DNA from 4 places in the Metabacillus sp. SLBN-84 genome. Region 1 is predicted to be linked to each of the others. Evidence: riboswitches for the same ligand, from Rfam matches in the RefSeq annotation. Region 1 holds a riboswitch; each other region holds the start of a gene.
The links. A riboswitch is a leader RNA that binds a small molecule or an ion and turns the genes downstream of it on or off. The one in region 1 is predicted to bind S-adenosylmethionine.
Positions count from the first base shown of each region.

Region 2: another riboswitch for S-adenosylmethionine. It lies ahead of RKD52_RS22590 (M14 family zinc carboxypeptidase); the one in region 1 lies ahead of RKD52_RS03470 (alpha/beta hydrolase).
Region 3: another riboswitch for S-adenosylmethionine. It lies ahead of mtnW (2,3-diketo-5-methylthiopentyl-1-phosphate enolase); the one in region 1 lies ahead of RKD52_RS03470 (alpha/beta hydrolase).
Region 4: another riboswitch for S-adenosylmethionine. It lies ahead of RKD52_RS12755 (YezD family protein); the one in region 1 lies ahead of RKD52_RS03470 (alpha/beta hydrolase).

Region 1 covers NZ_JBRJIP010000001.1:720,139-725,792, forward strand. Annotated here, with positions in the region: gene RKD52_RS03455 (Ig-like domain-containing protein) at 1-1,456, opposite strand, end outside; gene RKD52_RS03460 (YciI family protein) at 1,976-2,350, shown strand; gene RKD52_RS03465 (AAA family ATPase) at 2,456-3,190, opposite strand; gene RKD52_RS03470 (alpha/beta hydrolase) at 3,220-3,990, opposite strand; SAM riboswitch class I at 4,061-4,167, opposite strand; gene RKD52_RS03475 (DUF4395 domain-containing protein) at 4,316-4,738, shown strand; SAM riboswitch class I at 4,804-4,909, shown strand; SAM riboswitch class I at 4,993-5,097, shown strand; gene RKD52_RS03480 (methionine ABC transporter ATP-binding protein) at 5,185-5,654, shown strand, end outside.
Region 2 covers NZ_JBRJIP010000007.1:62,096-67,749, reverse strand. Annotated here, with positions in the region: gene tyrS (tyrosine--tRNA ligase) at 87-1,301, shown strand; SAM riboswitch class I at 1,579-1,687, shown strand; gene RKD52_RS22590 (M14 family zinc carboxypeptidase) at 1,809-4,163, shown strand; gene RKD52_RS22585 (helix-turn-helix domain-containing protein) at 4,472-5,654, opposite strand, start outside.
Region 3 covers NZ_JBRJIP010000001.1:2,812,847-2,818,500, reverse strand. Annotated here, with positions in the region: gene mtnK (S-methyl-5-thioribose kinase) at 1-440, opposite strand, end outside; SAM riboswitch class I at 572-729, opposite strand; gene RKD52_RS14395 (carbon-nitrogen family hydrolase) at 827-1,615, opposite strand; gene RKD52_RS14390 (aminotransferase class I/II-fold pyridoxal phosphate-dependent enzyme) at 1,717-2,907, shown strand; SAM riboswitch class I at 2,961-3,068, shown strand; gene mtnW (2,3-diketo-5-methylthiopentyl-1-phosphate enolase) at 3,147-4,385, shown strand; gene RKD52_RS14380 (2-hydroxy-3-keto-5-methylthiopentenyl-1-phosphate phosphatase) at 4,382-5,044, shown strand; gene RKD52_RS14375 (methylthioribulose 1-phosphate dehydratase) at 5,041-5,654, shown strand, end outside.
Region 4 covers NZ_JBRJIP010000001.1:2,492,322-2,497,975, reverse strand. Annotated here, with positions in the region: gene RKD52_RS12775 (dihydroorotate dehydrogenase) at 1-328, shown strand, start outside; gene pyrF (orotidine-5'-phosphate decarboxylase) at 297-1,016, shown strand; gene pyrE (orotate phosphoribosyltransferase) at 1,013-1,645, shown strand; gene RKD52_RS12760 (hypothetical protein) at 1,680-1,940, opposite strand; SAM riboswitch class I at 2,236-2,341, shown strand; gene RKD52_RS12755 (YezD family protein) at 2,436-2,549, shown strand; gene RKD52_RS12750 (phosphoadenylyl-sulfate reductase) at 2,658-3,359, shown strand; gene RKD52_RS12745 (anion permease) at 3,414-4,436, shown strand; gene sat (sulfate adenylyltransferase) at 4,479-5,618, shown strand; gene cysC (adenylyl-sulfate kinase) at 5,635-5,654, shown strand, end outside.

The DNA.
Region 1 (5,654 bases):
CGAGCGCCTTTATGTTTAATTTCCCGTCTTCTACAAAAACATTATCCTCACTGTCCGTATAATGCTGAAGTTCATTGTTGCCCCAGCCCCAAGTGCCGGGGTCATCATTCAGATAGTATCCTGTGGAATAATTCCATTTGGTTTCATCTAGTTCAGTGCCGTTAAATTCATCGCCCCAAGTTAAATTCCAACCTGCAATTTCTGAGTTCTCAGACGTGCCGATTTGGATATCATCTAACTTTGTTTCGTCCGGGCGATAGGCATCCGGATTTCCGATGAATTTGTACTGAACATAGTTGTCTCCGATTTCTCCGCCTTTTTCTCCATTCAGCGGATAGCCAATGCGGAAATCCATGTCCTCCTGAATAGGCTGGAACCAAAGCCCAAAGATGTAATCCACCCAGTAGCCCCACTGATTGGCAGAAGACATCCGGTTGTATCCATTAGAAGAATAGCTGAATTTAGTTAAACTGGATTCCAGGATATTGACCCACTCGCCATCAATCTTCACTTCATAAACAAATTTATCAACTTCACTTTTTATAGCGGAGCCGCCGTCTATTTTAGGAATAGGCAGGCCAATTGCCCCGTTTTGATCCGCTTCAAAAGTGGATCTGCCGTCAAAATTCGTGATCTTGAAGGAGTTTCTCACAGGCACCGTAACCTTCAGCGTGTATTCAACAAACACATCAGGATTTGTTTTAGATGCCACTTTCACCTGCGTGGTTTCTTCTACCGGATTAAACCAATAGCCGCCGGGGCCTTCCCACCAGTTTCCGAAATTCTTATCGTAGATCCATCCACTGGCTGCATTGTTATCAATCGAAACCCAGTCACCATCCTGCTTTACAAAGAGGGCGATATCATCCTTTACATCTTTAAAGGTAGCCCCGTTGTTAAATCTCGGAAATTCAAACCCGACCCCGCCTGAAGGTGATACATCAAGTGCAGTAGCACCAGCCGGGGACATGGATGTGATCGGCTGAGGAACCGCAGGTGTAACGTTTAATGTGTACTCAACAAAAATGCCTGGATTCGTTTTGGAAGCCACTTTAACCTGCGTGGTTTCTTCTACCGGATTAAACCAATAGCCGCCCGGACCTTCCCACCAGTTTCCGAAATTAGAGTCATAAATCCATCCGCTGTCCGGATTGTTATCGATTGAAACCCACTCATTATTCTGTTTCACAAAAAGGGCAATATCATCTTTTACGTCATCGAACGCTGCCCCATTATTGAATGTTGGAAATGGAAATCCCGCACCGCCGTCAAATCCTACTTTTATAGAAGGATCGCCGACCGGAGTCATGGATGTAATAGTCTGCACAGCGGCAGTTCCGGCCTCATTCTTGCTTAGTCCCTCTGCATTGCCTGTTAGTAAACCGGCATTGAATATGAGCATTTGAATGGCCAATAAAAGAATCAGGATCCGCTTTGCTTTAGGCTTTCTTGTCATGTATTCATCTCCTTATTTCATTTTTTCTTCGCGTAAAACGTTTTGAATAGTTGAATGACATCTAGTCTTATAGAACTATAACCTTCACCCCACAGTTTGTTAGCGCTTTCATTTGATTTGACCATTCTATCTTTAAATGGAGTCATTTGTTAGGGAGGGAATTTTGTATAGAGTGCAGATATTTTGTTTTCGCCTTGAAACATGAGGCAGTTTAAGAGATTTGGAGAAGATTCAGATGTTTTTTGTTTTATGGAAAGAAGGAAAGAGGGAAGTATGACCTATGATTATGTGTAACATCTAAGGATTTGTGCATGCTTAAGCAGGATCGGTTCTAACTCTTCCTTTTTTTAAAAAAGGAGAATAGCCTCTGATTATTGAAATGATAGAGAAGGTTATAAAAAGTTTGATGTTTTTGGTAGCTTTAGTCGGATTTCTTACACTTACAGTCCAAGTCCATTTGTGGTGAACAAAAAAGCGGTAGTATTAGTTGGAAATTTGAGAGCTGAAGGAGAGGAAATCATGATCTTTTTATGTATGGGCTATTTCAGCCCGCAAAAAATGAATGCACGGCCAAGAGAAGAAATTGAGGCGGTTATGAGTGAATGCCAGCCTGTAATCGAGAATTTTTATGAAAGCGGTAAGGTGCTTCTTGATGCAGGTCTTGAATCTGAAGTTAAGAGTCTTCGCCGTGTAAACGGTCAGGTTGTTGTAGCAGATGGTCCATTTAAAGAAACGGAAGATCTGATCGGCAGTGTCTTTGTTTTTGAAGCAGAAAGTATGGATGAAGCAATTAAACTGGCCTCTCTTCATCCAACAACGCAAATCAGCCGAGGAGAAGAATTCGGCTGGCGGATTGAAGTCCGACCTGTTCATTTCTTTAAGAATGAAAAATGAGCTGCCTTGATAAAGTGTAACTGGTGATCAGAATGAATCTCCCACTGCCGGAACTCCAATGGAATAAAAGAAAGGGAACTCCAATTTCCGGTGGAGTTCCCATTTTTATTCCTCTTTAAAAAGCTCCTCCAAAAACCGCTCCCGGTTTTCGAGAAAGTATTTCGTTATTTGATAGTGATCCGTATCTTCGTACGTCCTTTTTGTAATTTGTTCATCGTCAAAGCTTAGAATGTCAGCGCCCGGAAAGCCAAGCAGGATGGGGGAATGAGTGGCAATAATGAACTGAGTGTCTCCGCTTTTCGTCAAGTCGTGAAGGATGCGGAGGAGGGTCAGCTGCCGTGACGGGGACAGCGCTGCCTCCGGCTCATCAAGCAAATAAATGGCTTTGCTGCCGAAGCGGTTTAGGAACAGGGACAAGAACGACTCACCGTGAGACTGTTCGTGAAGCGATTTTCCTCCGTATGCACCGAAGACATCTCCTGATAGAGGATCTTCACTGAGCTCTTCAAGATGGGAGGCAAACTGGAAAAAAGATTCTGCTCTGAGAAAGAAACCATTTTTCACTTTGGGCATCCATCCGAGCCGTATGTAATCGCCAAGGTCTGACTCCGAGCTTCTCGGCTTGTATAGATGGTGGCTTCCGCCTGCAGTGTTAAAGCCGCACTGATAGGCAACGGCCTCCATCAGGGTCGATTTTCCCGAGCCGTTTTCACCGACGAAAAAAGTAACAGGGCTTGTCAGCCTCAGCTCATCCATACAGGCAATGGCCGGAATGGAAAAGGGATATGTTTTAAAAGAGGGGATATTCTCTTTCAGCAGTTTGATTGATTTTAAGAACATGTTCATCACCTGTCTACAGTTTAGCAGATTCAGACAGACAATTTATACTCCCTGGAGCAGCAAAGTTCAATATAGCCGGCTGTTTTTTCTGCAATGATATCTTTGTCAAAATCCATTGAGGCCACATGATAGGAATTCGTGAGGCTGACCATCTGTTTAAAAGGAGATGAGATGGCATGGAAAAGAACATCTGAGCTTGAGGCCGGAACAACATGGTCTTCTTCTGATTTGAAAATCAGGGCCGGACAGGTTACTTCAGAAAGCACGGGTTTCGTTGTATTGATGAGCGTCAGCAGGTTGTGGACGGCTTTAATCGGAACGGCTTCATACGTAATTTCTTCAATATCGTCCGCTTTGATATCCGGTCTTCCTTCTGGAATGAAACGGGGTTCGATTTCGTGCTGAAAAACCTCATAGCCTGGAACACTGAGTGCTGCATTGATGGTGATAAGGCCGTCAATTTCCTGGTGCCTGCAGGCAAGGTGAGCCGCTAATATTCCGCCCATGGACTGCCCGGCAACAAAGATCCTGCGACACACTTTTCTAAGCTTTTTATAGGCTTCTTCGATATTTTGAATCCAGTCTGTAAAGCAGCAGTCTTCAAAATCGAGGGGAGTAGTTCCGTGGCCTTTCAGGCGCGGGGCATAAACGGTATAGCCCTTTGCGGCCAAAAGTTTTCCAAGCTCGCCTACACTCTGAGGCGTACCGGCAAATCCGTGGCACAGAAGAATGCCGATCTCATTTCCTTTATGAAAAAAGCTTTCAGCTCCTGCAAGGACAGGCACATGTTTCGTCGTCATCATCATTTCCTCCCAATCAATTTTGAACTAAAAAACCCTCTCCTGCTTACAGCTGACAAGAGAGGGTTTGTCTTTATCGGCCAAAGCATCGTGCTTTGCTGGTTGGAGCACCTTTCCGGCGTGCGGCGGCTGCTGTGAAGTCATGGAGCCAGATCTCTCGTTCACTCTTGATAGTTTATATTTAATTCTTATTGGTTTAGTTGGTTTTAATGATCTTATCATGCTGGAGAGATAGCTGTCAATCACTTCCTTAAGCAATCCTCTTCACAAAGTTGCCTGCCTGGAGTAAAATACTTATATTCCAATCAGACAGGTGGGTTTTAGTGTGAAAACCATTCCAAAACCTCTAGTGTTAGTCAATCAATGGGTGATCGTTCTATCCGCTGCAGCGTTCTGGATCAGCGGCATGGGCGCTTTTTTACTGGTGCCTCTTACGGCCGGAATTATGGGACTGCTGTTTAAAGTAAACCCGATTATGAAAGCTGCAGGCATCTTTTTGAAAAAAGAGCCTTCAGCCTATATACAAGAAGATTTTGATCAGCAGCAGTTTAATCAGGTGATAGCAGTGATCTGCCTGAGCCTTGGGTTTGCCGGACACATGCTTGACTGGACGGTGCTTGCCTATGCGGCGACTATTATGGTTGCCATTGCTGCATTTGTTGCGATTCTCGGTTTTTGCATCGGCTGCTTTATCCGTTTTCAGTGGCAGCAGTTTAAATTCCGCAGACTTTCTAAGCAGTCCAACTGATTTTTTAAAAAAGTGTTGACTTTTAGAAAATACGAGAGTAAAGTAAGACACATCGAAAATATAGCTTCTTATCACGAGAGGTGGAGGGATATGGCCCTTTGAAACCTCGGCAGCGGACTCATTATGAGAACTGTGCCAACTCCAGCAGGCGTGAAGCCTGAGAGATGAGAAGAGCGAACGGTCTTTTTTTGCAGATCCAGCCTCTTCCTGTCTTTCAGGGAGAGGTTTTTATTTTTCAAAACTAAATCATGATTTTCTTATCCAGAGAAGCGGAGGGACTGGCCCCATGATGCTTCGGCAGCGGACTTTTGAAAAAGTACTGTGCCAATTCCAGCAGGCGATTGCCTGGGAGATGAGAAGAGAACCGGTGATTCGTTATGCCATGCCCTCTTCTTGTCGGATAGAAGAGGGTTTTTTTAATGCAAAATAAATGGGAGGTTACATAGATGATTGAATTTAAAGGCGTCACAAAGGTATACGAAAGCGGCGGCAATGAAGTGAAAGCCCTTGACGGCATTGATCTAGAGGTGAAAAAAGGGGAAATTTGCGGAGTTATCGGATTCAGCGGAGCGGGCAAAAGCACGCTGATCCGCACGGTAAACCTGCTCGAGCGTCCAACAGCAGGACAGATCATTGTTGATGGACTTGACTTGACGGCTCTCTCCAAAAAGGATGTGCGAGGAGTCAAACGGAAAATTGGCATGGTGTTTCAGCATTTCAATCTGCTGAATTCAAAAACGGTCTATGCAAATGTGGCGATGCCGCTGCTTCTCTCAAAGGCCTCGCCGAAAGTCATTAAGGAGCGGGTTGCTGAGCTGCTCTCGTTTGTAGGACTTGAGGACAAAGCGAATCAGTACCCTGATCAGTTATCAGGCGGCCAGAAACAGCGTGTCGGAATTGCAAGAGCACTTGCTAC
Region 2 (5,654 bases), on a different contig from region 1:
GTTAATCCAAAAGGGCGTTTTTTTATTATCCTTTACTTCTTATAGAACTTGCAATGTTAGAAATAATATTTCAAGGAGATGTTAGTATGATGGTAAAACCTGTAGAACAATTAAAAATTATTATGAAAGGTGTGCAAGAATTAGTAAACGAGGAAGAATTGATGGCGAAATTAGAAAAGTCATACCAATTACAGACTCCGCTTACTATTAAATTAGGACTTGACCCTTCTGCACCTGATATCCACTTAGGTCATGCAGTCGTCTTAAGAAAAATAAAACAGCTGCAAGATTTGGGGCATAAAGTTGTAATTATTATCGGTGATTTTACAGGTCGTATTGGAGACCCAACTGGAAAAGCGAAAGGCCGAGTGGCTCTAAATGACGAACAGGTTATAGCAAATGCAAAAACATACTTTGAGCAAATCTTTAAGGTGCTAGATTCAGAAAAAACAACTGTCCGCTTTAACAGCGAGTGGCTTTCAAAATTAACCTTCGAGGAAGTCATTAAACTAGCAGCAACAACATCGGTTGCAAGATTATTAGAACGTGATGATTTCCAGAATAGATATAAAAATCAAGTGCCAATAGGAATACACGAATTTTTCTACCCACTAATGCAAGCGTATGATTCTGTAGAGATTCAAGCGGATATTGAATTAGGTGGAACAGACCAAACATTTAACATTCTAATGGGCCGTACACTTCAAAAACATTTGGGATTAGAAAAGCAAATTGCCATTTTCATGCCCTTACTTGAAGGTCTTGATGGTATGGAAAAGATGAGCAAAAGTCTTGGGAATTATATCGGAATTAATGAACCTGCAGAAGTAATGTTTAAGAAGGTTATGGAAGTACCAGACAGCCTAATTATTAAATACTTTGATTTGGCTACGGATCTACATCCAGATGAGATTGCAAACATTAAACAACAACTAGAAAACGGAGTTAATCCGAGAGATATCAAACTTGTTTTAGCTAAAATCATTACGAATTTATACTGGGGAGAAGAAGAAACCAAACGAGCGATAGCATACTTTGAAACAGCATTTAGTAAAAAAGACATCCCAAATGATATACCTAAAATTTTGATAGAAATTGGGGAGGAAACAGTTGAAGCCATCATTCCCCAGTTAATAGAAGAAGGGTTCATAAAAAGTAAAAGCGAATTTATTCGTTTAGTTAAACAAGAGGGTGTACAGCTCAATAAAGAAAAAATAAATCACGATGATTTAGACCGAGTATTAATGAATGAAGACGTACTACAGATTGGTAAAAAGAGATTCCTGCGTTTCATTAAATAATTTAGTGATTTTGAGGAGCGTTAATTGTGTATTCCAGCATTAACGCTCCTTAATTTATACCTACACCTAATATAACTTTTTTTCTCTAATCTACATGAAGACGTTTTTTATGTGGAACAACCATTCCGAAAAGCCAACTAGATATTTCTTCCTGTTATTTTCGCAAAATAAGAACTACTCTATTTAGTGCATATAATCAAAAAGTATCATTTTCCTTTTTATGTATTGACTCTAAGTGTGATTAGGATATAATTCATACTAATTTAATAGAATTACTTCTTTATCAAGAGCAGGTGGAGGGACAAGCCCGATGAAACCCGGCAACCGGTCGACATTGATTCGATACGGTGCTAATTCTTGCAGCTTTTAGAGCTGGGAGATAAGGAAGAGGAATATTGTCTTTATTATACAAAGCCTCTTTCTTAGGAAAGGGGCTTTTTTGTGTGGAGAAAGGAGGATTACCGACAAAGCAATTGTATAAATACAAAATACTGAAGGAGAATGAAAATGAAACGACCCATTATATCAATGTTACTAAGTGTCTCTTTACTTGCTGGAATACTTCCAGCTACTGATGTACTTGCAGAAGGTAATAAACCCGTCGAACGAAAACATAGTCTTTTCAACACAGAAAAATACGACTACATAACGTATGACGCGCTTAAACAAAAACTAACTAACTACGAAAAGACAAGCAGCAGAGTTAATTTAAATATTACAGGTAAGTCCTCTACTGGCAAAGACTTATACACAGTGACGATAGAAGAGTCAGAGTCTAAGAGTTCTGCTGAGAAATATAAAACGCTCCGTAAACTAATGTCTGATGATCCTGTAAAAGCCCAGCAATATTTAAAAGGTAATCCTGATATAAAAGCACCCATATTAATTCACGCGTCTATACACGGTACAGAGTTCGTAGGCACGGATGCGGTTATCGAACTGATTGAACGATTTGGTTATGAGAACGACAAGGAAACGAAGGAGATTTTAAAAAATTTTACAATAATCATAAATGTCAATGCTAATCCAGATGGAAGAATAGATGCAACCAGGTTTAATGCTGAGGGAATTGATCTAAATCGAGATTTTGTAACACAATCTCAGCCAGAGACAAAAGCAGTGGTTAAACAAATTGCAGATTACAACCCGTTAGTTCTCTTGGATCTTCATGGATACGTGAAACAGAGGGGAGCTGCTAAACATCCTGGCCTCATCCTTCCAGGAACACCTCCTCATAACCCAAATTATGAATATGATCTGTTATATAAATGGATGAACAAACAAGCGGAAGCGATGGAATCAGAACTAGTAAGTGAAAGAGAAAACTATGAATCTGAACTCTATCAAACAATGGAAGGGACGCATATTCCATTAAGAGATTCAGCCTCCGGATGGGACGTATATCCGCCGATTTACACACCTGCGTATGCAATGCTGCATGGGGGCTATGGATACACACTTGAAGCGCCTACAAACGATTGGGACGGTGTGAAGTGGCAAGTCGATGCTGTTTCGGGCGCATTGAAATTTGCTCTTCAGAATAAACAGGCAATGCTAAATGATCAGATTGAAGTTTTTGTTCGCGGGGTCAAAGGTGAACATCCGAATAATGAAGAACATTTCTATCCGGAAGCTTATGTAATACCAGAAAATAAAGAAGATAATTCAGTAGTGCAGAAGGCTGTTCAGCATTTAGTAGACAACGATGTGAAGGTGGAAAAAAGCAAGCAGTCCTTTACCTTGGATGGAAATCGTTATGAAAAAGGAACGTATATAGTAGATCTGGACCAAGCGAAGGCGGGTTTAGCAAACGTTTTTCTGTGGGACGGTGAAGACATTTCAAATGATATCGATGCCATGTATGACATTTCTGCCTGGAATCTTCCTGAGTTATGGGGATTCGAAGCAGTCGAATCGCATAAAGAACTTAATGTAAAATCAACAAAAGTGAAAAAGGCAGATCATGCGGGGAAAGTAACTGGCTCTGGTCCGTACGTTATCCCAAATACCTCTGTCGAAGCTGTTTCACTTGTTAACGCACTTCTAAAACAAGGAGTATCCATAAAGAAAGATACAAAAGGGAATTTCTATGCCTATGCAAAAAGAGTGCAAATTCAAAAAGAGGTTCAGAAATCTGGATTATCTTTAAAATCTGGTAATACGCCAAGTAATGCTGTTACTGTAAAAAGTAAAAAGGTTGCGATTCTAAAAGATGGTGGATTGGGGAAAGTTCAATCTCATGCTGGAACGAAACTAGCATTAGAACGTTTAGGGTTTGATGTGATTGAAGTACACCCAAGAGAAGTAGCAGATCAGGGGTTAGATTCTTACGATGCTTTTGTTTATAGCGGTTCAGCAAGCCTCGTGTCTTATAAACTAAGCGAAGCTAACAAGGAATTTGCTCTAACAAGTGAAGATGAAGTAAAGGCGTTTTATGAAAAGTTGAATCAATATGTCCAAGGAAAAGGTAAGTTCATTGCAGTAGGAGCAGGAGGATCTCAAATTGCGAAAGAAGCTGGACTTACAGATGTTGAAGTGAAAAGAGGCTTTTCAAGCAGCAATGGAATCGTAAACGTTGAATATAAGGATTCACCGTTAACAGCAGGCTATAAACAACAGGATATTGGGTTTGTCTACAGTCCTGTCTGGTACACCAACACAGACAATGTGAACGTTGCTGCAACTTTTGCAAAAAGCGATGACTTCTTTGTAGCAGGACACTGGAAGGATAGAAACGATGCAAAAGGACAGGCGGTAATCATACAGGAAAAAGAAAAGCCTGTGACGCTGATTGGTTTGGAGGCAGGCTTTAGAAATCACACGGATTATTTGTTCAGATTGTTATCTAATAGTATTCACTAAAATCGAGTTAAATTGTTGCAACATAGGGAATCACGATCTACTACTTTAATTGGACATTGAAGTTGACTCAATAAGGAGTTAACCCAAATCGTTAGGTCCTTTGTAAATGAAAAGATATTGTAAGTGATGGCGTACACACTAATAAGCACCTAATTTAGCGTTGGGGAAAATATGGTCCCCTCTAGATTAGGTGCTTTTTTCATGTTTTCAAGAATTCATTCTTCATGTTACCCTTCTTTCAAAGTATGCAAAACAAATAGCCAAGAAAGGTATCTATTGCGTTTAATTTAAGCATTGTTTGCATAATTTTACGCCAATGTATTTTGCGCTGTTTTTTCTTTCAGCCAATTAAGCATCTTTATATCATTGTTTTTATTCTGTCTTTTATTTTCCCTGCGAATGTATCTTGAAAGCGTTGTGTGAGAAATCCCGATTTCAGATGCAGACTGACGGATGCTTATGTTCAATGCCTGAATCATTTCCTGCATAGCATTGGGAGAGAGCGTTATTTCCGTATCTGTACCTGCCTCTGCAAAATGAAAGCTCTGCTGGGTGTACTCCTCTTTCTTGACCAAATCTGGCTCCATCATTTCAATCGATGCAGCTGTCTGCCTGTGGCCAATTGCTTCAGGTTTATATGAGTCTGAAACAGCAACAGGATAGTCACTGTGGTGCATTTGCTGCTGGATACTGCTCATGATCTTGTCTTCAAGACTAGTGCCTGTATTCTCCAAAAGGTTTTTCTGATTTTCCTTAACCACGATCTCCGTCGGTAAAAGCACAATGCTCAGCTTGCTCCAGTAATTTTTAACCCATCCCTTTTTTCCGACTTTTTCTTCTGCAATTTCTTCCGTATAAGCCCAGGATTTAATCACTTCATCCTTTTGCAGTTCATCAAGGACTGTCTCGAATTTGTCTCTTATCTGTACGCCGTTATAACGGGATGAAATATCCATCACCTTGAGCAATGTAGCCACTTTAAAAGGCTGCTGGAGCGTCTTTTTCATCGTGCGTATTTTCCATTGAAGGTTCAAATACCTCGTTAATCGCTTTTGTTCCCTCTGTGTAAAGTGACTGTATTGGAACACTTTCAAGTCGAGAAGGCCGATGGATCTGTTCGGCCCGACGAGATAGGGGGTAAGAATGGACGTGGGCTTCACTTGCACCGCGTATATTCCTTTTGCTTCTCCCGATTTTTTGTCATAAGCCACCCGTATCTTCCCAATCTCAAACATGCGCTGGAAATCCTTGAAGTTGTAGAGCTCATTTTCCTGCATTTCCTGCGTGTTGAGGACTTTCACTTTTTGGTCTCCAAGTGATATCCAGATGCTTGAGAGGGCTGCGACCCGTTTCATGATATTGAACCGGTCTTCTTCCCTGAAGTCGAGCACTCTGCCGTTTGACGTTCTCTTTTTTAAGTTTCTGAGCCGAAGGGCGTCGCTGCTGTGAAACTCTATGTACCCGTCGCTGCTTTTAGGGGATACCATCCAT
Region 3 (5,654 bases), 2.1 Mb from region 1:
TAGAAAAGGGTTTTTCCAAGAAATTCACCAATGTGGCGCCCGAGAAGAGGGAATTCTTTGCCTTCGATCAACCCAGCGCGTGCAATCTGAAGATGGGATAGGTCCTCCATGGCTGTTATGGCAAGTGTTTCATCTGAGTAATAAATCTTCGGCACGTATTCTCCTGCCGTTTCAGCCTGCTTGAGCATGGCGCTGCTTTCAATTCTTGCGCGGTCAAGCGTAAGCGGCCAGCTCTCGCCAATAACCTTTGCATATGGAAGAGCCTGTTTAACGATCAGACCTTTATTTGATTGGTCGGTTATGCGGAAAACGAGATTTAAGTTGCCGTCTCCTATTTCCGTGCAGGAAAGCACACTTTTTTCTTCAAATAATCCAAGCCTGAGGGCAAGAGTGACGGCAGCGCTTTCTGTTAATGGTTGATATGATTGATAGTTTGACATGGGTTTCTTCCTCCGGTTTCATATGGACTTTTACTGCCAGCAGCAGGAACATGTCGTCTGAGAAAGAGGCCATGCACATGTAAAAAAGCCTCTTTCACAGGGAAAGAGGCTTGAAGGCGCAGGCTTCGCACCTCTTATCTGCCAGAAAGATGTCTTTCTGCTGGAATTAGCACCGTGCCTTGTGGAAGATGTCTTCCGGCGCAAAAAGCTGCGCCCCATTTCGCAATGGTTTTACGGTCGGTTGCTGGGCATCATAGGGCCAAATCCCTCCGCCTGCTCTTGATAAGAGATTCTATTAGGTTTTGTTTTCAAACAATTCGCAATTGATCACTTGTTCTGAATGTTAACAGGTTTTAAAGAAATATGTCAATGCTTTTTTTAGAAAGTTACAAATAAAAATGGGGAAGTCTGTCTTCAAAAACGGGAATTTGTTTTCGGATTTCTTTTACCTTTTCCAGGTCGATTTCTGCTGTAAGAACGGCTTCCTCTGTTCCTGCTTCAGCAAGAATTTCTCCCCATGGATCAATGATCATAGAATGGCCGGCAAAGACGTTTGCAGGATCGCTGCCCGCCCGGTTGCAAGCAACAACGTAGCAGTGATTTTCAATTGCGCGGCTGATCAGCATGGTTTTCCAGTGATGAAGTCTCGGAAGCGGCCACTCCGCAACAACGAACAGGAGTTCAGCCCCATTAACCGTATGAGCGCGGATCCATTCAGGAAAACGGATGTCATAGCAAATGACTCCGGCACTTTGAATTCCTTCAAGCTTAAAAAGTCCCTTTTCTGTGCCGCCATTTAGATACAAGTGTTCATCCATCAGTTTGAAAAGGTGCAGTTTGCTGTATTCGTGCAGGAGTTCACCCTGTCTGTTAAACACGTACATGGTGTTTGTTACTCCTGCTTCTGTTCTTTTTGCTACAGACCCTGCTATGATATTAACCGAGCAGTTTTTTGAAAGGCCGCTCATCAGGGAAAGGGTGCGTTTTCCTTCTTCATCTGCCAGCACATCAAGACGTGTCAGGTCATATCCGGTCGTCCATAACTCCGGCAGGACAATAACATCAGGATTGTCGCTGAGCATGATGGATTTTATCTTTTTTTCCACTGCTGCAATGTTTTCTTCCGGTTTTCCGAATGCAATGTCTGTCTGCAGGCAGGCGATTTTAAGTTTCATATGCGTCATCTCCGCTAAAAAATATTTTCCTTTACAAGCTGACTATAACAATATATGATTTTTGACTAGAATTTCAAGAATTTTCACAAGAAGGTGCAAAGATGAAAAAGTTTGAGCAATCAACGCTATTGAATAATCTTCCGAAACAATTTTTTGCAAGTCTCGTTTCAAAAGTAAATGCGAGTATTGAGGCCGGGCATGATGTCATTAATCTTGGCCAGGGGAATCCCGATCAGCCGACGCCGCCTCATATTGTAAAAGCTCTGCAGGAAGCGGCAGGAAAACCGGACTATCACAAATATTCACCGTTTAGAGGACAGCGCTTTTTAAAAACGGCGATAGCAGAATTTTATCAAAGGGAATATAGCGTCACACTGGATCCTGACACAGAAGTGGCCATTCTTTTTGGGGGAAAGGCAGGTCTTGTGGAAATCCCGCAGTGTCTGCTTAATCCCGGTGAGACGGTTCTAGTTCCCGATCCGGGCTATCCGGATTATTGGTCAGGAGTGGAGCTTGCGAGGGCCCGTATGGAATATATGCCTCTTTTGAAGGAAAATGAGTTTTTGCCTGACTACTCCAAGCTCTCTGAAAAAACGAAGGCGGATGCAAAGCTCATGTTTTTAAACTATCCAAACAACCCTACAGGGGCAGTGGCCAGCCGGAGCTTTTTCGATGAAACGGTTGCGTTTGCAGAAGAAAATGATCTATGCGTCGTCCATGATTTTGCATATGGAGCCATCGGTTTTGACGGCAAAAAGCCGGTCAGCTTTCTTGAGTCAGATGGAGCAAAAGAGACAGGAATCGAAATTTATACGCTGTCTAAGACGTATAACATGGCAGGGTGGAGAATCGGTTTTGCAGTCGGCAATAAAAGCGTCATAGAGTCGATTAATCTTTTGCAGGATCACATGTTTGTCAGTGTGTTCAGCGGAATACAGGAAGCTGCGGCTGTTGCTCTTCTTGCCCCGCAGGACTGTGTCAGTGATCTTGTCGCACGCTATGAAAGCAGACGTGCGGCGTTTATAAAGGCTCTGAACGGCATCGGCTGGAGAGTGGAGGCTCCGCCTGGATCATTCTTTGCATGGCTGCCTGTACCCGAGGGATTCACATCGGAATCATTCGCTGACTATCTGCTGGAACACGCTCATGTATGCGTGGCGCCGGGCATTGGATTCGGGACGTTTGGTGAGGGATATGTCCGTGCCGGACTCTTAACCTCTGAAGAGAGATTAAGAGAAGCCGCAGATAGAATAAAATCTTTAAATCTCTTTTCATTGCCGGTTGACAGCTGAGGAAAAAGCTGTCATAATCCAAATTAATTTCAGGTTATTCAGAACATATACAATTCTTATCAAGAGCAGGTGGAGGGACTGGCCCGATGAAGCCCGGCAACCGACTTAAACAGTGTTTAAGCACGGTGCTAAATCTTGCAGCAATTGCTGGCAGATAAGGATCTTACCCATTTCAGATAAGGTCTCTTCCGTCAGCGGAGGGGACCTTTTTTATTTAAATGCGAAAGGCAGGTACAATCATGAGCGGCGTTACAGCAACTTATCTCATCTATGATCAGTACAGCATCCCAAAAAAAGCAGAAGGAATCGCCACCAGCCTTACGGTCGGCTCATGGACGGACCTTCCGGAGCTTACACAGCAGCAGTTGAAACAGCACAAGGGTCAAGTTGTTTCCGTTGAAGAAACAGATGCTGAAGAACGCATTGCCGAGTTTCTCGGAAAAAAAGTGAAAAAAGGAATTGTGAAAATATTCTATCCCGGCGTGAACTATTCTCATGACCTGCCTGCGGTCCTGACGACGGTTTTCGGAAAGCTTTCCCTTGACGGGGAAGTGAAACTGCTTGATTTGGAGTTTACAGAAGATCTTCTTTCTTCTTTTCAGGGACCTGCATTCGGCATAAGCGGCATCAGGGAAAAACTCGGAGTCTATAACCGGCCTCTTCTCATGAGCATTTTCAAAGGAGTCATCGGACGTGATCTATCGTTTTTAAAAGAACAGCTAAGAAATCAGGTGCTTGGCGGCGTTGATCTTGTAAAGGATGACGAAATTCTGTTTGACAATCCGCTTACGCCGTTTGAACAAAGAATCACAGCAGGAAAAGAAGTGCTCGGCAGGGTGTATGAGGAGACCGGCCATAAAGCGATGTACGCTGTTAACTTAACCGGAAAGACATTCAGCCTCAAAGAGAAGGCAAGACGCGCTTCAGAGCTTGGGGCGGACGCCCTTCTTTTTAATGTTTTCGCTTATGGTCTTGACGTTTTGCAGGAGCTTGCAGAAGACAGGGAGATTCATGTTCCGATCATGGCGCACCCTGCTGTAAGCGGTGCTTTGTCTTCTTCCGCCCTTTATGGTATTTCACATTCTCTGCTGCTTGGAAAATTGCTTCGCCAGTGCGGAGCAGACTTTTCCCTCTTCCCGTCGCCATACGGCAGTGTGGCACTTGAAAGGGATGCCGCACTGTCTATCGGTGCAGCGTGCAAAGAGAGCACTGGGTTAAAAGAAACGTTTCCGGTTCCATCAGCAGGAATTCATCCGGGTCTTGTGCCTGTTCTGATTCAGGATTTTGGCATCGACAGTGTCATTAATGCCGGCGGAGGCGTACACGGGCATCCAAACGGTGCGCAGGCGGGCGGAAGAGCTTTCCGCTCTGCAATCGATGCTGTGCTTGAAGGCATCTCATTATCTGAAAAAGCTAAAAGCCAACAAGACCTTCAGCTTGCGCTGGATCTATGGGGTCAGGTGGAGGTGAACCGATGAGCAAACCGGTTATTATCTGCGATTTTGACGGCACGATTACAAACAATGACAATATTATCGCGCTCATGAAACAATTTGCACCTCCTGAGTGGAACTCTCTGAAAGATGACGTTTTAAGCCGGCGCATCTCAGTCCGTGAAGGAGTCGGCAGGATGTTTGAGCTGATCCCGTCACATCTCAAGGCGGATATGATTCAGCATTTGCTGTTTACCGCACAAATCCGGGACGGATTCAGAAATTTTGTTCAATTTGCAAAAGACAATGAAATACCGCTGTACATTGTGAGCGGAGGAATTGATTTTTTTGTCTATCCGCTGTTAAACGGACTAATTCCATATGACCGCGTCTACTGCAATGAATCAGATTTCAGCGGGGAATATGTTCAAATCCTCTGGCCGAACTCATGTGATGACAGGTGCACAAATGACTGCGGATGCTGTAAACCGAGCATCATCAGAAAGCTTGTTGCCTCTGATCAGGAGGTCATTGTGATCGGAGATTCGGTGACAGATCTTGAAGCGGCCAAGCTTGCAGATTTTGTATTTGCCCGGGATTATCTTCTTGAGAAATGCGATGCACTAAAGCTGCGCCATCAGGCTTTCTCAAGCTTTTATGACGTAATTGAAGGGCTTAAGAAAAGGCAGGAGGCGGCAGTATGAGCTTATATAAACAGCGATGGAGTGAGCTTGCATCTGTGAAAAGGGAACTGGCGGAACGGGACTGGTTCCCGGGTACAAGCGGAAATCTTGCGATAAAAGTACATTCCGACCCGCTCTCATTTCTGGTCACATCAAGCGGAAAAGACAAGAGACTTGAAACAGATGAAGATTTTCTGCTTGTGGACGGTGCTGGAACACCCCTTGAAGACACAGCTCAAAGGCCTTCAGCGGAAACCCTTCTGCACGTAGAAATCTATAAGCGGACCAGTGCCGGCTGCAGCCTCCATGTCCACACCGTAGACAATAATGTGATTTCTGAAATATATGGCGATGAAGGCGGAATCACTTTCAAAGGGCAGGAGATTATTAAAGCTTTCGGGCTGTGGGAAGAGGATGCGGAATGGCATATTCCAATCATCGAAAACCCTGCGGATATTCCTGCTCTCGCTGCTGACTTTGGACGGTATGTCAAAGGCAGCTTTGGTGCCGTTCTCATTCGGAATCACGGCATTACGGTTTGGGGCAAAGACGCTTTTGAAGCCAAAAAAGTGCTGGAAGCGTGCGAATTTTTATTTTCCTATCAAGTGAAATTACTTGCTCTTAAACAGGC
Region 4 (5,654 bases), 1.8 Mb from region 1:
ACCGGTTCTTGCAAACCGCACAGGCGGCTTATCCGGCCCTGCCATCAAACCGGTGGCCATCCGCATGATTCATGAAGTCAGCCAGGCTGTATCCATTCCGATTATCGGCATGGGCGGTGTTCAGACAGCAGAAGACGTCCTTGAATTCATGTACGCGGGAGCAAGCGCCGTAGCAGTAGGAACAGCGAACTTTGTGAATCCGTTTGTCTGCCCAGAAATCATTGAAGAACTGCCTCATGTACTTAGAAAATACGGGTTTGACCACATAACTGATTGCATCGGAAGGAGCTATAAGCATGAACGTGAGACCGCTGATTATCGCGCTTGATTTTAAGGATGCTGCTGAAATAGGAGAATTCCTGGGAAAAATGTCCGGACAGAAGCTGTATGTAAAAGTGGGAATGGAACTGTTTTACAGAGAAGGTCCTGCGGTGATTGATCAGCTGAAATCAGGCGGCCATGAGATTTTCCTTGATCTTAAGCTCCATGATATTCCCGAAACCGTGAAAAAAGCGATGAGGGGTCTTGCCGGACTCGGAGTCAATCTCGTCAATGTGCATGCGGCCGGCGGCAGTGCCATGATGGAAGCGGCAATGGAAGGTCTAGAGGCCGGAACACCTGCAGGCTCCAAGCGTCCCGCCTGCATTGCTGTCACTCAGCTGACAAGCACGTCGGCAGAGATGCTGAAAAACGAATTGTTGATCAGCACTAGCCTTGATGACACCGTATTAAGCTACGCTAAGCTTGCTGCAAAAAGCGGCCTTGACGGTATTGTGTGCTCTTCTCTGGAGGTGCCCCGCATCTACAGCGAGCTTCCCCGCTCGTTTATGACCGTAACACCCGGCATACGCATGAGCGGTGATGCAGTAAATGACCAGGTCAGGGTGGCAACTCCTGAAAAAGCGAGAGAGCTCGGCTCAACTGCCATTGTGGCAGGACGGAGCATCACCAAAGCACCGGATCCGCTTTCAGCCTATACTCAAATGAAAAACGCCTGGGAGGGACTGCCTGTATGAACCATCAAATTGCCGAACAACTGCTGACAATCGAAGCTGTATTCCTTAGCCCTAATGATCCGTTTACATGGTCAAGCGGGCTCAAATCACCGATCTACTGTGATAACCGCCTGACGCTCTCTTATCCGGAGGTAAGAAAAAACATTGCAGAAGGTCTGTCCGCTCTGATCAGAGAGCATTACCCTCAAGCTGAAATGATTGCAGGCACGGCTACTGCAGGAATTCCTCATGCTGCTTGGGTAAGCGACCTGTTGAATTTGCCGATGTCTTATGTAAGAAGCAAGCCGAAAGGGCACGGAAAGGGCAATCAGATTGAAGGGAAGGTCCGCGAAGGCCAGAAAGTGGTTGTAGTGGAGGATTTGATTTCAACCGGGGGAAGCGTGATTACAGCCGTCAGAGCGCTTAGAGAAGCTGGCTGTGAAGTCATCGGCGTTGTCTCCATTTTCACATACGAACTTCAAAAAGGGACAGAGATGCTTGAGGAAGAAGGAATTCATTCCGTATCACTGACGGACTATTCTTCCCTGATTGAAACAGCTCTGAAAAAAGGCTCCATTCAAAAAGAAGACTTAGCCAAGCTGAAGAAATGGCGTGAAAATCCATCGTCAGAAGAATGGCTGAACGTATAAATGACAAAGGCATCAGGAGCAGCTGATGCCTTTTTTATTTCCATATCAGCATGCTTCCGGAAAAGCACAGTATGCTGATCAGCAAAAAGCCAATTCTGAATCCATTTTTTTGCCATGGTGCAGGTAGCAGTTTCCCGCTGAGTTTAAATCCCGCAAAACCGATCATCCCGAAGCCCTTCATCACTCCGCGTTCCGCTTTCATTTTTTCAAAAATGGCTGGGTCATCAATCTCCATTGCCGCATAAGCTAATGAAAATCCGCCTAAAGCATAAAAAACGGCAGCTGCACTTAACAATATAAAAATAATTCTCACCTCCCGGACGAACTTTACTACACCTTATTCCGGCCCTGTAAATCTAGCACTTTTTTATCATGTTAAGAATAATATTTTAAGCTGCAATTGTGTCCAGCTTCAGCGCCCAACACCTCTGCCAGAACAAAATCCCCCAAAAAGTCAAGACCGGACTTTTCGGGTGATTTCTTATCTGGCTGCCGGAGCTAACCGTGCGCTTCCGCATTTATTTAATTCCGATCGAAAAACTAAGGTTGACAGAAACCTCAATTGTGATAAAATTTAGAAAAATATAATAAACTTATCCAGAGAGGCGGAGGGAACTGGCCCTGTGAAGCCCGGCAACCTGCATGTATGCAAGGTGCTACATCCAGCAAAATGAAACCCATTTTGGAAGATAAGGTTGATGCCTGAACAGTCTTTCAAACCGGAAGGCTTTTTTTAATGGGAAAGAAACGGGGGACCACTGTGGGGAAGGATCAACATCTTGATGCTGTTATTGACAGGCTTAAGGAATTGCTCGGCACAATGAACTACGGTTCTGTAACACTTATCGTTCAGGACGGAAAAGTGATCCAGCTTGAAAAAAATGAAAAAATCAGAATGAAATAAGAGATGCTGACTGGATAAAACGGAGGCATTTTAACGAAATGCGGGATCCTGTGATCGGGTTGAAAAACCGATTGCATAATCAGGACCCAAGGTGAGGAGAAGATCAGCATGCTTACGTATAAAACATGGCAGGAGCATGAGCAGAATTTTGAAACAGACGACGGGTACAGCGGCGCATTGAATGTGCTGAACTGGGCTTACGGGCATTACGGGGATGAGATTGTCTATGCCTGCAGCTTTGGCATTGAGGGCATCGTTCTCATTGACCTGATTTCAAAAGTAAAACCGGATGCCGCGATTGTTTTTCTTGATACAGATGTTCATTTCAAGGAAACCTACGAAACGATTGAACGTGTAAAAGAAAAATATCCCAAGCTCCGAATTACGATGAAAAAACCTGCACTTACTCTAGCAGAGCAAGCTGAACAGCATGGAGATAAGCTTTGGGAGACGAATCCGAATCAATGCTGTGCAATCAGAAAGCTTCAGCCGCTGAATGAAACACTCTCTCAGTCAGAAGCGTGGATTTCGGGGCTTCGGAGAGAGCAGTCTGAAACCAGGAAACATGTGCAGTTTATCAATAAAGACGACAAGTTTCAGTCGGTAAAAGTCTGTCCACTCATTCACTGGACGTGGAAAGATGTCTGGCGCTATGTTCATAAAAATGACCTCCCGTATAATCCTCTCCATGATCAGGGATACCCGAGCATCGGCTGTTTCCACTGTACAGCGCCTGCGTTCAGTGCAGACGATCTGCGTTCGGGCAGATGGAGCGGCCAGGGCAAAACAGAATGCGGCCTGCATGGATAAGGGGGGATTGCCGTGCTTGAACTGGGTGCGCTTGCCATCAGTCTCTTTTTCGCCATGAACATTGGAGCGAGCGGAGCCGCCGCTTCCATGGGAGTAGCTTACGGCTCCGGCGCAGTTCCTAAAGCCCGGCATGCCCTTTTAATATGTGCCATCGGTGTTTTTGCTGGAGCGTATCTTGGCGGGGGAGAGGTTGTTAAGACCATAAGTGCAGGAATTATTCCGCAGGATATCATTAATGTGAAAATTGTGCTGATTATTGTTTTGTCTGCAACAAGTTCTCTGTTTCTTGCAAACCTTCTTGGCATCCCGCTGTCGACAAGCGAGGTGACGGTTGGAGCCGTTGTGGGAGTGGGTATTGCCTACCAAATCCTATTTATCAAATCACTTTTAGTCATTATGATGTTCTGGGTGATTGTCCCCGTTGCAGCTTTCGGAATTGCCTGGCTGTTCGGAAAAGGACTTTATAAAGTGCAGCATAAGCCGTTCTTTAAAGACCGTCCGCTCCTTACTGTCATCCTGATTCTGGCCGGATTTTTCGAGGCCTTCTCTGCTGGAATGAACAATGTGGCAAACGCAGTAGGGCCGCTTGTCGGGGCAGGCATGATTTCTGTATCGGACGGAACGCTGATCGGAGGGGCGTTTGTTGCTCTTGGAGCGATCTTTCTCGGCAAAAAAGTGCTCGAAACAAACGGCAAGAAAATTACCCGATATTCAAAACCTGAAGGGATTCTGATATCCGGAACAGGTGCGGGACTTGTGATTGTCAGTTCCATTTTCGGACTTCCCGTCCCTCTGACGCAGGTAACTTCATCAGCTATTATCGGACTTGGAATGGCGAAAAGCGGGAGCGAGATCCTTCAAAAGCATATCGTGAAGAAAATCATCCGGATCTGGATTGTTTCACCGCTGTTTTCACTTGCCATATCGTATATGCTTGTCAAACTGTTTTTAGAAAAGGATATGTATTCCCTTATCGTTCTTCTGAGTGTCATGCTGGCAACCCTTGGTACACTGAGCCTGATGAAGGCGATCCGGGATGAAAAGCGTGCCGTGCATGAAGAAGGCGGAGGCATTTAACGTTAAAACCAATTAAAAAGGTCAGTTTAGGAGGAAAAATAAATGAGTTTACAGCCGCATGGTGGAATATTAGTTGATGTATACAATCCTGACGTCAGCATAAAGGAAATCGATCAGGTGATTGAAATTGATGCAATGGCCCTGAGCGATCTGGAATTGATCGGGATCGGAGCCTACAGCCCGCTTACGGGTTTTTTAACAAAAGCGGATTATGAACATGTAGTCAGCAGCATGAGACTTGCAGACGGCACGGTCTGGAGCATTCCGATCACGCTTCCGGTTTCCAGAGAAACAGCAGCGTCGCTGAAGACAGGAGACAAAGCAAAGCTTCAGTTTGGCGGTGTAGTGTATGGTCTGATTGAAATTGAAGATCTCTTTGAGCCGGATAAAACGAATGAAGCGATCAATGTTTACGGAACGGCGGATCTTGCGCATCCCGGAGTGAAAAAACTTCATGAAAGGGAAGACGTCTATGCAGGAGGCAAAATCACTTTGATCAAGCGTCCTGAAAAACCGTTCAAAGAATATACATTTGACCCATCAGAAACTAGAGCGATTTTCAAAAGCAAAGGGTGGAAAACCGTCGTCGGCTTCCAGACAAGAAATCCTGTACACAGAGCACATGAATACATTCAGAAAGCTGCCCTGGAGACGGTTGACGGATTGTTTCTGAATCCTCTTGTCGGCGAAACGAAATCAGATGATATTTCAGCAGAAATCCGCATGGAGAGCTATGAAGTTCTGCTTAAAAACTACTATCCGGAAGAAAGAGTGGAGCTTGGCGTTTTCCCTGCTGCAATGAGATATGCAGGACCAAGAGAAGCGATTTTCCACGCGCTTGTCCGGAAAAATTACGGATGCACGCATTTTATTGTCGGAAGAGATCATGCAGGCGTCGGTGATTATTACGGCACATATGATGCTCAGAAGATATTTGATCAGTTTGAAGAAGCGGAGCTTGGCATTAAGCCGATGAAATTTGACCACAGCTTCTACTGCAGCAAATGCGAAAGCATGGCTACAACGAAAACGTGCCCGCATGACAGCGCAGATCACGTCATTCTCTCAGGCACAAAGGTCAGACAGATGCTCAGAAACGGCGAAGTTCCGCCAAGCACGTTCAGCCGGCCTGAAGTCATTGAAGTTCTGATCAGCGGACTAAAAAAAGAAGTCGTTTCGTAAGAAGGGAGAAACAATGATGAGCAGCAATATCGTATG